Regions from separate parts of the Gordonia jinghuaiqii genome, predicted to be linked through region 1. Evidence: riboswitches for the same ligand, from Rfam matches in the RefSeq annotation. Region 1 holds a riboswitch; the other holds the start of a gene.
What was found. A riboswitch is a leader RNA that binds a small molecule or an ion and turns the genes downstream of it on or off. The one in region 1 is predicted to bind thiamine pyrophosphate.
Positions count from the first base shown of each region.

Region 2: linked by a shared signal. The riboswitch ahead of thiC (phosphomethylpyrimidine synthase ThiC) and the one ahead of thiO (glycine oxidase ThiO) in region 1 are both predicted to bind thiamine pyrophosphate.

Region 1 is NZ_CP059491.1:4,697,630-4,702,467, reverse strand. It holds gene H1R19_RS20935 (NUDIX hydrolase) at 1-275, shown strand, start outside; gene H1R19_RS20930 (hypothetical protein) at 293-682, opposite strand; gene thiE (thiamine phosphate synthase) at 1,122-1,844, opposite strand; TPP riboswitch at 1,892-2,003, shown strand; gene thiO (glycine oxidase ThiO) at 1,997-3,079, shown strand; gene thiS (sulfur carrier protein ThiS) at 3,076-3,276, shown strand; gene thiG (thiazole synthase) at 3,269-4,099, shown strand; gene H1R19_RS20905 (ABC transporter ATP-binding protein) at 4,140-4,838, shown strand, end outside.
Region 2 is NZ_CP059491.1:591,173-596,010, reverse strand. It holds gene H1R19_RS02590 (salicylate synthase) at 1-156, opposite strand, end outside; gene H1R19_RS02585 ((2,3-dihydroxybenzoyl)adenylate synthase) at 316-1,980, shown strand; gene H1R19_RS02580 (GNAT family N-acetyltransferase) at 2,008-2,355, opposite strand; TPP riboswitch at 2,583-2,697, shown strand; gene thiC (phosphomethylpyrimidine synthase ThiC) at 2,688-4,382, shown strand; gene thiD (bifunctional hydroxymethylpyrimidine kinase/phosphomethylpyrimidine kinase) at 4,379-4,838, shown strand, end outside.

The sequences.
Region 1 (4,838 bases):
CCGCGATCCGTGAGGCCCAGGAGGAAGCGGGCATCACCGGCGACGACCTCCGGGTGGTCGCCGCGGTCGTCACGCATGAGTCCCCCGGCGGCTGGACCTACACCACGGTGATCGCCGAGACCGACGAGCCGGTGCGCACCGTCGCCAACTTCGAGTCGACGGAGCTCCGCTGGGTCGACGAGCAGCGCGTCGACCAGCTCCCGCTGCATCCGGCGTTCGGGCTGGCCTGGCCGACGCTGCGGGCACGCATCGCGATGCTCGACCCCCAGGGCTGACCCGTCGGCCCGCGTGCTCAGCGCGCAGATGAGCTGACGCGGCCGGCGTCGAGCCGGTTGGCTCCGGCGATGAGTGCGTGGACATTCGCCTCGTCGCCGCTCGTGCCCTCGCCGATCGCCCACGCCTGGCGGCCGTCGTTTTCGCAGAGCAGGAATGTGGTGATCAGGCCGTCGACCTCACGTTGGTGCAGGCGGACGATCTGCACCGGTGCGCCGATGCCGTGCAGGATCGACGTCATCGCGCCGACCGGGCCCGCTGCGACGGCCGACATCGAGATGATGCGGTCGGCGACCGCGAGGGTCGCCCGGCATTCGACCAGGTCCTGCCTGCACCGTTCGACCGACCACGAACCCAGCCGGATCGTGCCGCTCGACGCGTATGCGTCGGTGAACGATTGCCAGGTCATGCCGGTGGTCTCCTCGCGCAATCCCGTCGGGAGCGGGCCGCCGAAGCGAGCGGCGAAGGTGTCGCTCGCGGGCTGGGCGCGGACGTCATTCCGTGAACGGTGCTCATCGCACGAACAGGAGTGGGAGGACTGAGGACGTGTGTGCATCTCGTGAGTCGATTCCGGTCGAAGAGAGGATGACCGACGAGAGAGCGCAACCGACCCGCAGCGGGGGGTCGGTCAGATTCAGACCCCGCTGCGGCGGGCTACGAGTGCGCTCGAGATGTACGACATGATCGGTCCAGCTTAGACCCGGCCTCGAACGCAGGCAAACGACTTCCGCACCGCCCTCGCCGACCGCCCCGGCCGAAAACTGGCCCCGTAAACCGCCCTCAGGAGGGGCGTCGACGACGATATGTGTCCGGTCCACCCGACCGGGGTGGTTTCCAGGGGCGGTTTCCTACAGCCGGCCGAGGAGCTCCCGGGCGGCGGCCGCGGGATCGTCGGCCGCGGTGATCGCACGGACCACGACGATGCGCCGTGCGCCTCGGACGGTGACCTCGGGTACGCGCGCGGCATCGATCCCGCCGATGGCGAACCATGGTTTCGTGGGTTGCGCCGCGGCAGTGGAGGTCACGAGATCGAGGCCGGCGGCGGCGCGCCCCGGCTTGGTCGGCGTCGTCCAGCACGGTCCGACGCAGAAGTAGTCGACGTCGGGGTCGGCGTTGGCGGCGGCGGCCTGAGCGGGGTCGTGCGTCGACAATCCGAGAACGACATCGGGCCCGACGACCCGCCGGGCGGCCCGCGGCGGAAGGTCCCCCTGGCCGACGTGGAGCACGTCCGCCCCGGACAGGGCCGCGATGTCGGCCCGGTCGTTGACGGCCAGCAGCGCGCCGTGCGCCTGTGCGACCTCCCGCATCCCGGCGAGGATCGCGAGTTCCTCACCCGCCTCGAGGGTTCCGAACTCCCGCTCACCGGCCGAACCCTTGTCGCGCAGCTGCACCACGTCGACGCCGCCCGCGAGTGCGGCGTCCACGAAGTCGAGCAGGTCGCCCCGCTCGCGCCGGGCGTCGGTGCACAGGTACAGCCGCGCCGAGTCGAGGCGCCGACGGCGGTCGGCGCCCACGCCGTGTTCAGGGAGTCGGGAATCTGCGGACCGGGAATCGTGGGGCGGGGTCGTCACGGCGCCAAGGCTAGCCGCCCGCCGCACGGACGGGAGGTAGGGTGATCGTACGAACACACGGGAGCCCGGGTCGGCCGGGCTGAGAGTGCGGGACCCCTCCGCTGACCGTCGAACCTGATCCGGGTCATTCCGGCGAAGGAAGGTGATTCCACGTGAGCCATCCCGACCGTCGTCCTGCCGTCGGCAGCTCTACCGGCCGCGGCCTGATCGTCGTCGGCGGCGGAATCATCGGGCTGACCTGCGCACTCGTCGCGGCCGACGCCGGCTGGCAGGTCCGCGTGCTCGACGCCGGTGCCGCCGAGCGCGCGTCGTGGGTCGCCGGGGGCATGCTCGGTTCCCTCGGGGAGGGACATCCCGGCGAGGAGGCGGCGCTCGCGCTGTCGGTGGACTCGGTCCGCCGCTGGCCGGCACTGATCACACGTCTCGGCGATCCCGGCGTCGTGACGGCGACGGATTCGCTGTTCGTCGCGGCAGCCGCGGCAGACGCCGAATACCTCCGGCATCTCGCGGACTTCGTCTGGGCACGCCGGCCGCAGACCGACGCCACGCTCGAGGCCGTCACCGCCCGCGACATCCGCGCCCTCGAACCGTCGTTGAGCTCGCGTCTCGTCGGGGGTTACCGAGCCGCGGGGGAGTGGTCGGTCGACAACCGGCGGCTCCTGAGCACCCTGCGGTCGGCGGCCACCGCGGCCGGGGTGCAGCTGGTCGACGCCCGTGTCGACTCCCGCGCCGAGCTCGACGCCCTCGCCGGCCCCGACACCCAGGTCCTGCTCGCGGCCGGCCTCGGGACCCCCGCGCTGTGGCCCGACGCCCGTCTGCACGCGGCCAAGGGAGAGATCCTGCGACTTCGCCGAACCCGGTGGTCGGTGCCGCCGCCCGAGCACGTCATCCGCGCGCGGCTGCACGGCCGAGCGGTCTACCTGGTACCCCGGAACGACGGAATCGTGGTCGGCGCAACACAATACGAACCCGAGGGGAGTGCGGACCGGCAACCCCAGGCGGGTGGCGTCGCCGACCTGCTGGCTGACGCGATCGAGGTCATGCCCGGTCTGCGCACCTACGAGCTGACCGAGGTCGCCGCCGGTCTGCGACCCTGCACGGCCGACGGACTGCCCGTCGTGAGACGCGTCGACGCGCGGACGGTGGTCGCGACCGGACACGGCCGCAACGGCATCGTGCTCGCGCCCGGGACCGCGGAGACTGTTCTGTCCATTCTGGAAGGAGAAGACCGATGAGCATCACGGTGAACGGTGAGAACGTCGACGTCGGGTCCCACACCTCGGTGGGCGATGTGGTCGCCGGGCTCGGCCTACCCGATCGGGGGATCGCGGTGGCCGTGGACGGCACGGTCGTCCCCCGCGGACGCTGGGCCCAGCACACGATGACCGACGGCGCCGTCGTCGAGATCGTCACGGCGGTGCAGGGTGGCTGAACCCGGGCTTCCCGTTGATCCGCTGCGTATCGCGGGCCGTGAGTTCTCGTCGCGGCTCATCACCGGGACCGGCGGTGCGACCAATCTCGCGACCCTCGAACGGGCACTGGTGGCCTCGGGAACCGAACTGACCACCGTCGCGGTGCGCCGCGTCGACGCCGGTTCCGGCACCGGCGTGTTCGACCTCCTGCGGCGCCTCGACATAGCGGTGCTGCCCAACACCGCCGGATGCCACACCACCGCCGAGGCCGTGCTCACCGCGCAGCTCGCCCGCGAGGCGTTCGACACCGACTGGGTCAAGCTCGAAGTGGTCGCCGACGAGCGCACCCTCATGCCCGACGCCATCGAACTCGTCGATGCCGCCGCGGCTCTCGTCGCCGATGGATTCGTCGTGCTCGCCTACACCAACGACGACCCCGTGCTCGCCGCTCGCCTCGCCGATCTCGGGGTGGCCGCGGTGATGCCGCTCGGTGCCCCCATCGGGACCGGACTGGGAATTCTCAACCCGCACAACATCGAGATGATCGTCGATCACTGCGCCAATCGGTTCGACGCACCGCTGCCGGTGATCCTCGACGCCGGGATCGGCACCGCCAGCGACGCGGCGCGGGCGATGGAACTCGGTTGTGACGCCGTCCTTCTGGCCACCGCGGTCACCCGGGCCGAACATCCCGAACAGATGGCGACCGCGATGCGCCACGCGGTCGTCGCCGGGCGGTTGGCCGCGCAGGCCGGACGGATCCCCAGGCGGTTCTGGGCCCAGGCGTCCTCGCCCGCCCCCGAACGGGACCGCGCGTACACGCCCGACAGGCCGTCCGAATGACACACCGGGCCCATCGACGATCGACGGCTATGGTCGAGGCGTGCTGCGGGTAGAGAATCTGACGAAGGACTTCGGCGGTCATCGCGCCGTCGACAACCTCACCTTCGAGGTGGGGCCGGGTTGTGTGACCGGATTCCTCGGGCCCAACGGGGCGGGTAAATCGACAACGATGAGAATGATGCTCGGCCTCGACCGTCCGACGTCGGGATCGGCCACGGTCAACGGCCGGCGCTACCGGGACCTCGACCATCCTCTCCGTCAGGTGGGTGCGCTGCTCGACGCCCGCTGGGTCCACCCGAATCGCAGCGCGCGCTCCCATCTCCGCTGGTTGGCTGCCAGCAACCAGATCCCCGTCGCCCGAGTCGACGAAGTGCTCGAGACCGTCGGCTTGTCGGCGGTGGCCAAGAAGCGTGCCGGCGGGTTCTCGCTCGGGATGTCGCAGCGTCTCGGGCTGGCCGGCGCGCTCCTCGGCGACCCGCACACCCTGCTGTTCGACGAGCCGGTCAACGGCCTCGACCCCGAGGGCATCGTCTGGATTCGCGGCTTCATGCGCGACCTCGCCGCCCAGGGCCGCACCGTTCTCGTGTCCAGCCACCTGCTCACCGAGATGTCGCTGACCGCTGACCATCTCGTGGTCATCGGCCGGGGACGCCTGATCGCCGACTGCTCGGTCACCGAGTTCACCGGCCGGGCGCGGCACTCGGTGCGCGTGCGCGGCCCGCAGCTCGAGGTGCTGCAC
Region 2 (4,838 bases), 1.1 Mb from region 1:
CCAGCGCCGGTTCCGCTCGTAGACGACGTGGTCACCGAACTCCCCGGAGCCCGCCCAGGCCGCCGTGATCCGTGCGGCGTCGGCCTCACTCAGCGGCGACGCGGGCGCCGGCAGGTCGACGAACCCCGCGGCGTGCGATTCGGTTGTCAGCGACATGTCCTTCGTTCCTCCGGTCGTGATGCGGTGAGGCACCGATGATCCTAGGGATCTTAGGGCAGCCTAATCAAGGTATCCCCCTGGGTCGACAGCGGAACGAACCCCCACTCGCGACGACCAGTAAGGTTACCCTACCCTGCGGCGTGTTTGAATGAACTCATGCCGACGCACCTCGACCACGTGACCGACCTGCTCGACGGCTTCACCCCGTATGCCCAGGCCGAGGCCCAGCGATACCGGGACGCCGGGATCTTCCGGGGCCTTCCGCTGTTCGCGGGCCTCGACCTCGCCACCGAACGCACACCGGACTCCCCCGCGGTCACCGATGCCACCGTCGACGGACCGCGGACACTCACCTACGCCGAGTTCCGCCGCGCGACGCTCCGGCGGGCGGCAGGCTTCGTCGACGCCGGGCTGCGTCCCGGCCTGCGCGTGGTCCTGCAGCAGAACAACTCCCTCGACTTCGCCGTCACCCTCGTCGGCCTGCTCCGCGCGGGCGTCGTGCCGGTGATGACGCTGCCCGCCCACCGGATCACCGAGATCGCCCATCTGGCCGCGGGCGCCGACGCCGTCGCCTACATCGGCGAGGACGGCCGCCGCGGATTCGACTTCCGCGACCTGGCGACCGAGCTGCAGGCCCGCGTCCCCGGCGTCGCCCAGATCTTCATCTCCGGCGATCCCGGACCGTTCGCCGCGATCCCCGACGCCGACCCGTCGGCCGTCGAACTGCCGGCCGACCCCGATCCGACGATCCCCGCGCTGTTCCTGGTGTCCGGCGGCACCACCGGGCTGCCCAAGCTCATCGCGCGTACCCACGACGACTACGACCTCAACGCCCGCCGGTCCGCCGAGGTCGCACGCCTGACCGCCGACGACACCTACCTCGTGGCGCTGCCCGCGGCGCACAACTTCCCGCTGTGCTGCCCGGGAATCCTGGGGACGTTCCTCGTCGGCGGCCACGTGGTCTTCACCGACAATCCGAGCCCGGACAACACCTTCGACCTCATCGAAGCCCACCGCGTCACGGTGACCGCCCTGGTCCCGGCCCTGGCACAACTGTGGTGTGCGGCGACCGAATGGGAGCCCGCCGACATCAGCTCGCTGCGGCTGCTCCAGGTCGGCGGCGCCAAACTGGCCCAGCCCGACGCCGTCGCGCTCGATGCGGCACTCGGCGACGTCGTACAGCAGGTGTTCGGCATGGCCGAGGGCCTCATCTGCTACACCCGGCCCGACGAACCCCGCGATCTCGTCCACGAGGTGCAGGGTTCACCGATGTCGGAGTTCGACGAGGTTCGCGTCGTCGACGAGGACGGCGCCGACGTGCCCGATGGCGAGGAGGGCGAGCTGCTGGTGCGCGGGCCGTACACGATCCGCGGGTACTACAGGGCCGCGGCCCACAACGAGAAGTCCTTCACACCCGACGGGTTCTACCGCTCCGGCGACAAGGTCACCCGCCTGCCCTCCGGCCACCTCGCGGTGACCGGGCGCATCAAGGACACCATCGTGCGGGCCGGCGAGAACGTCGCCGCCGACGACGTCGAGGAGAACCTCCTCGCCCACTCGTCGATCCGTCAGGTCGCGGTGGTCGGCTTACCCGACGACGCCCTCGGCGAGAAGATCTGCGCGGCCGTCGTGCTCTCCCACGAGCACCCGTCGGAACGGCCGCTGGAGCTGAGAACGCTTCGCACGTTCCTCGCCGAGCGCGGACTGGCGTCGTTCAAACTTCCCGACGTGGTCCGCGTGGTCACGACACTCCCGGTCACCGCGGTCGGCAAGATCGACAAGAAGGTGCTGCGGGAGACACTGCTGGCCACCGCCGACTGAGCGCGCCGAAGCTGCTACCTCGGCCACTCACACCGGCGCGAGGTCGACCACTCCCGGGTGCGTGTCGAGGTAGCGCTTGGTGAACGTGCACACCGGCCTCATCCGCGCACCCTGGTCACGGGCGTAGTGGATGACGGTGCGGGTGAGTCGCGTGGCGAGACCATGGCCGCTGTACTCGTCGTACAGAACCGTGTGCAGCACGGTGATCGTGGTTTCGCCGTCGACGGTCTCGGTCGAGTAGCCGGCGACTCCGACGAGGTCGCCGGCAACCCAGAGTTCGAAGCGGTCGCGGTCTCGGTTGTGCACCACCTGCGAGATCTGCTGCAGAATCGACTTCGCCGATTGCGGTGGCCGGTGACGATACTTGCGCCGCACCTACCCCTCCTCACCTCTGGGACACGTTGTCCGATCACGTTGCCCGGTCACTGTGTGCGCCGCCGCTTCTCGCGATGGGAGCCCACTTGTGACACGGATCACATAGTACCTTACGGAACCGTAACCGCTGTCTTTCGCACCCGATCGCGCGAAACACCTCCCCGGCGCACGCCGAGCGCGATGGATCTCGCAGCAGCAGGATGTATCGTGGCTGACGCACGACAACAACTACACACCGCGGGGGCTCTCACGATGACCGAGGGCTGAGATGGCGACGGGCGGTCGCCGACCGCTCGAACCTGTCCGGGTAATGCCGGCGTAGGGAGACAGCCATGGGCACACGTGTATCCGGCACTCGCAAGACCAGCGCACCAGCCGATTCGGGGTATCTCACCCTCGGCCCCATCGAGGGCAGCACCAAGCACTACCTCACCGTCGACCACCTGCGCGTCCCGAAACGACGCGTGCATCTCACGAACGGCGAGCACCTCGATGTCTACGACACCTCCGGTCCGTACACCGACGCCTCCGCCGAGATAGATCTCGCTCGCGGCCTGCCGCCGACGCGGCGGACCTGGAACTGTCCGGAACCCGTGGACGGGGCGAGTACCCAGCTCGCCTGGGCACGTGCCGGGATCGTCACCGACGAGATGAGATTCGTCGCCGCCCGGGAGGGCGTCGACGCCGAGCTCGTCCGGTCGGAGGTGGCGATCGGACGCGCGGTGATCCCGGCGAACCACCGTCACCCGGAATCCGAGCCGATGATCATCGGCAAGCGGTTCGCGGTGAAAGTCAATGCCAACATCGGCAATTCGGCAGTGCGCAGTTCCATCGCCGACGAGGTGGAGAAGATGGTGTGGGCCACCCGCTGGGGCGCCGACACGATCATGGACCTGTCCACCGGCGCCGACATCCACACCACCCGCGAGTGGATTCTGCGCAACTCCCCCGTCCCGGTGGGGACCGTGCCGATGTACCAGTCGCTGGAGAAGGTCAACGGCGATCCGGCCTCACTCACCTGGGAGATATACCGCGACACCGTGATCGAGCAGGCCGAGCAGGGCGTCGACTACATGACCGTGCACGCCGGGGTCTTGCTACGGTACGTCCCGCTGACGGCGCGGCGGGTCACCGGCATCGTCTCGCGCGGCGGTTCCATCATGGCCGCCTGGTGTCTGGCGCACCACCAGGAGTCGTTCCTGTACACCCACTTCGACGAGCTGTGCCAGATCTTCCGCCGGTACGACATCACCTTCTCCCTCGGCGACGGCCTTCGTCCGGGATCCATCGCCGACGCCAACGACAAGGCGCAGTTCGCCGAGCTCCGCACCCTCGGCGAACTCACCTCGATCGCGAAATCGCATGGCGTGCAGGTCATGATCGAGGGGCCAGGGCATGTACCCATGCACAAGATCGCCGAGAACGTGCGCCTGGAAGAGGAGCTGTGCGAGGAGGCGCCGTTCTACACACTCGGGCCTCTCGCCACCGACATCGCGCCGGCCTATGACCACATCACCTCGGCCATCGGCGCCGCGATGATCGCCCAGGCGGGCACCGCGATGCTCTGTTACGTGACACCGAAAGAACATCTGGGACTACCCGACCGCGACGATGTGAAGGTCGGCGTGATCACCTACAAGATCGCCGCGCACTCGGCCGATCTCGCCAAGGGACATCCGCGCGCCCAGGAACGCGATGACGCACTGAGCAAGGCGCGCTTCGAGTTCCGCTGGACCGACCAGTTCAATCTCGCGCTCGATCCCGACACCGCACGCGAGTACCACGATGAGACGATGCCCGCCGAACCGGCGAAGACGGCACACTTCTGTTCGATGTGCGGCCCCAAGTTCTGCTCGATGCGGATCTCGGCGGATGTGCGCGCCTACGCCGAGGAGAACGGACTCGTGACCGCCGAGGACATCGACCGCACCATCGCCGAGGGCATGGCCGCCAAGTCGGCGGAGTTCGCCGAGGCCGGCAACCGCGTGTACCTGCCGCTCGAGGCCAGTTCCGGAGGTGCTGTATGACCAGCAGGCCGGTGGCGAACGGGTTCGAGTTGCTCCCTGTCGCCGCACCGGGTCTGACGCCGGTGCGTGTGCTCACCATCGCCGGTTCGGATTCCGGCGGCGGCGCCGGGATTCAGGCCGACATGCGCACGTTCGCTCTGCTCGGATTGCATGGTTGTGTCGCGGTGACCGCCGTGACGGTCCAGAACTCGCTGGGCGTCAGCGGGTTCCAGGAGATCGCGCCCGAGACCGTGGCCGCGCAGATCGATTCGGTGGCAGGTGACATCGGTGTCGGTGCGACCAAGACCGGGATGCTGGCCTCGGCGCCGATCATCGACGCGATCGTCGACCAGTGCGCCCGGAGCGGGATCGGCCGGGACACCCCGGTTCCGCTGGTCGTCGACCCGGTGTGCGCCTCCATGCACGGTAATCAGCTGCTCGCCGATTCCGCACTCGACACACTGCGCCACCGACTCT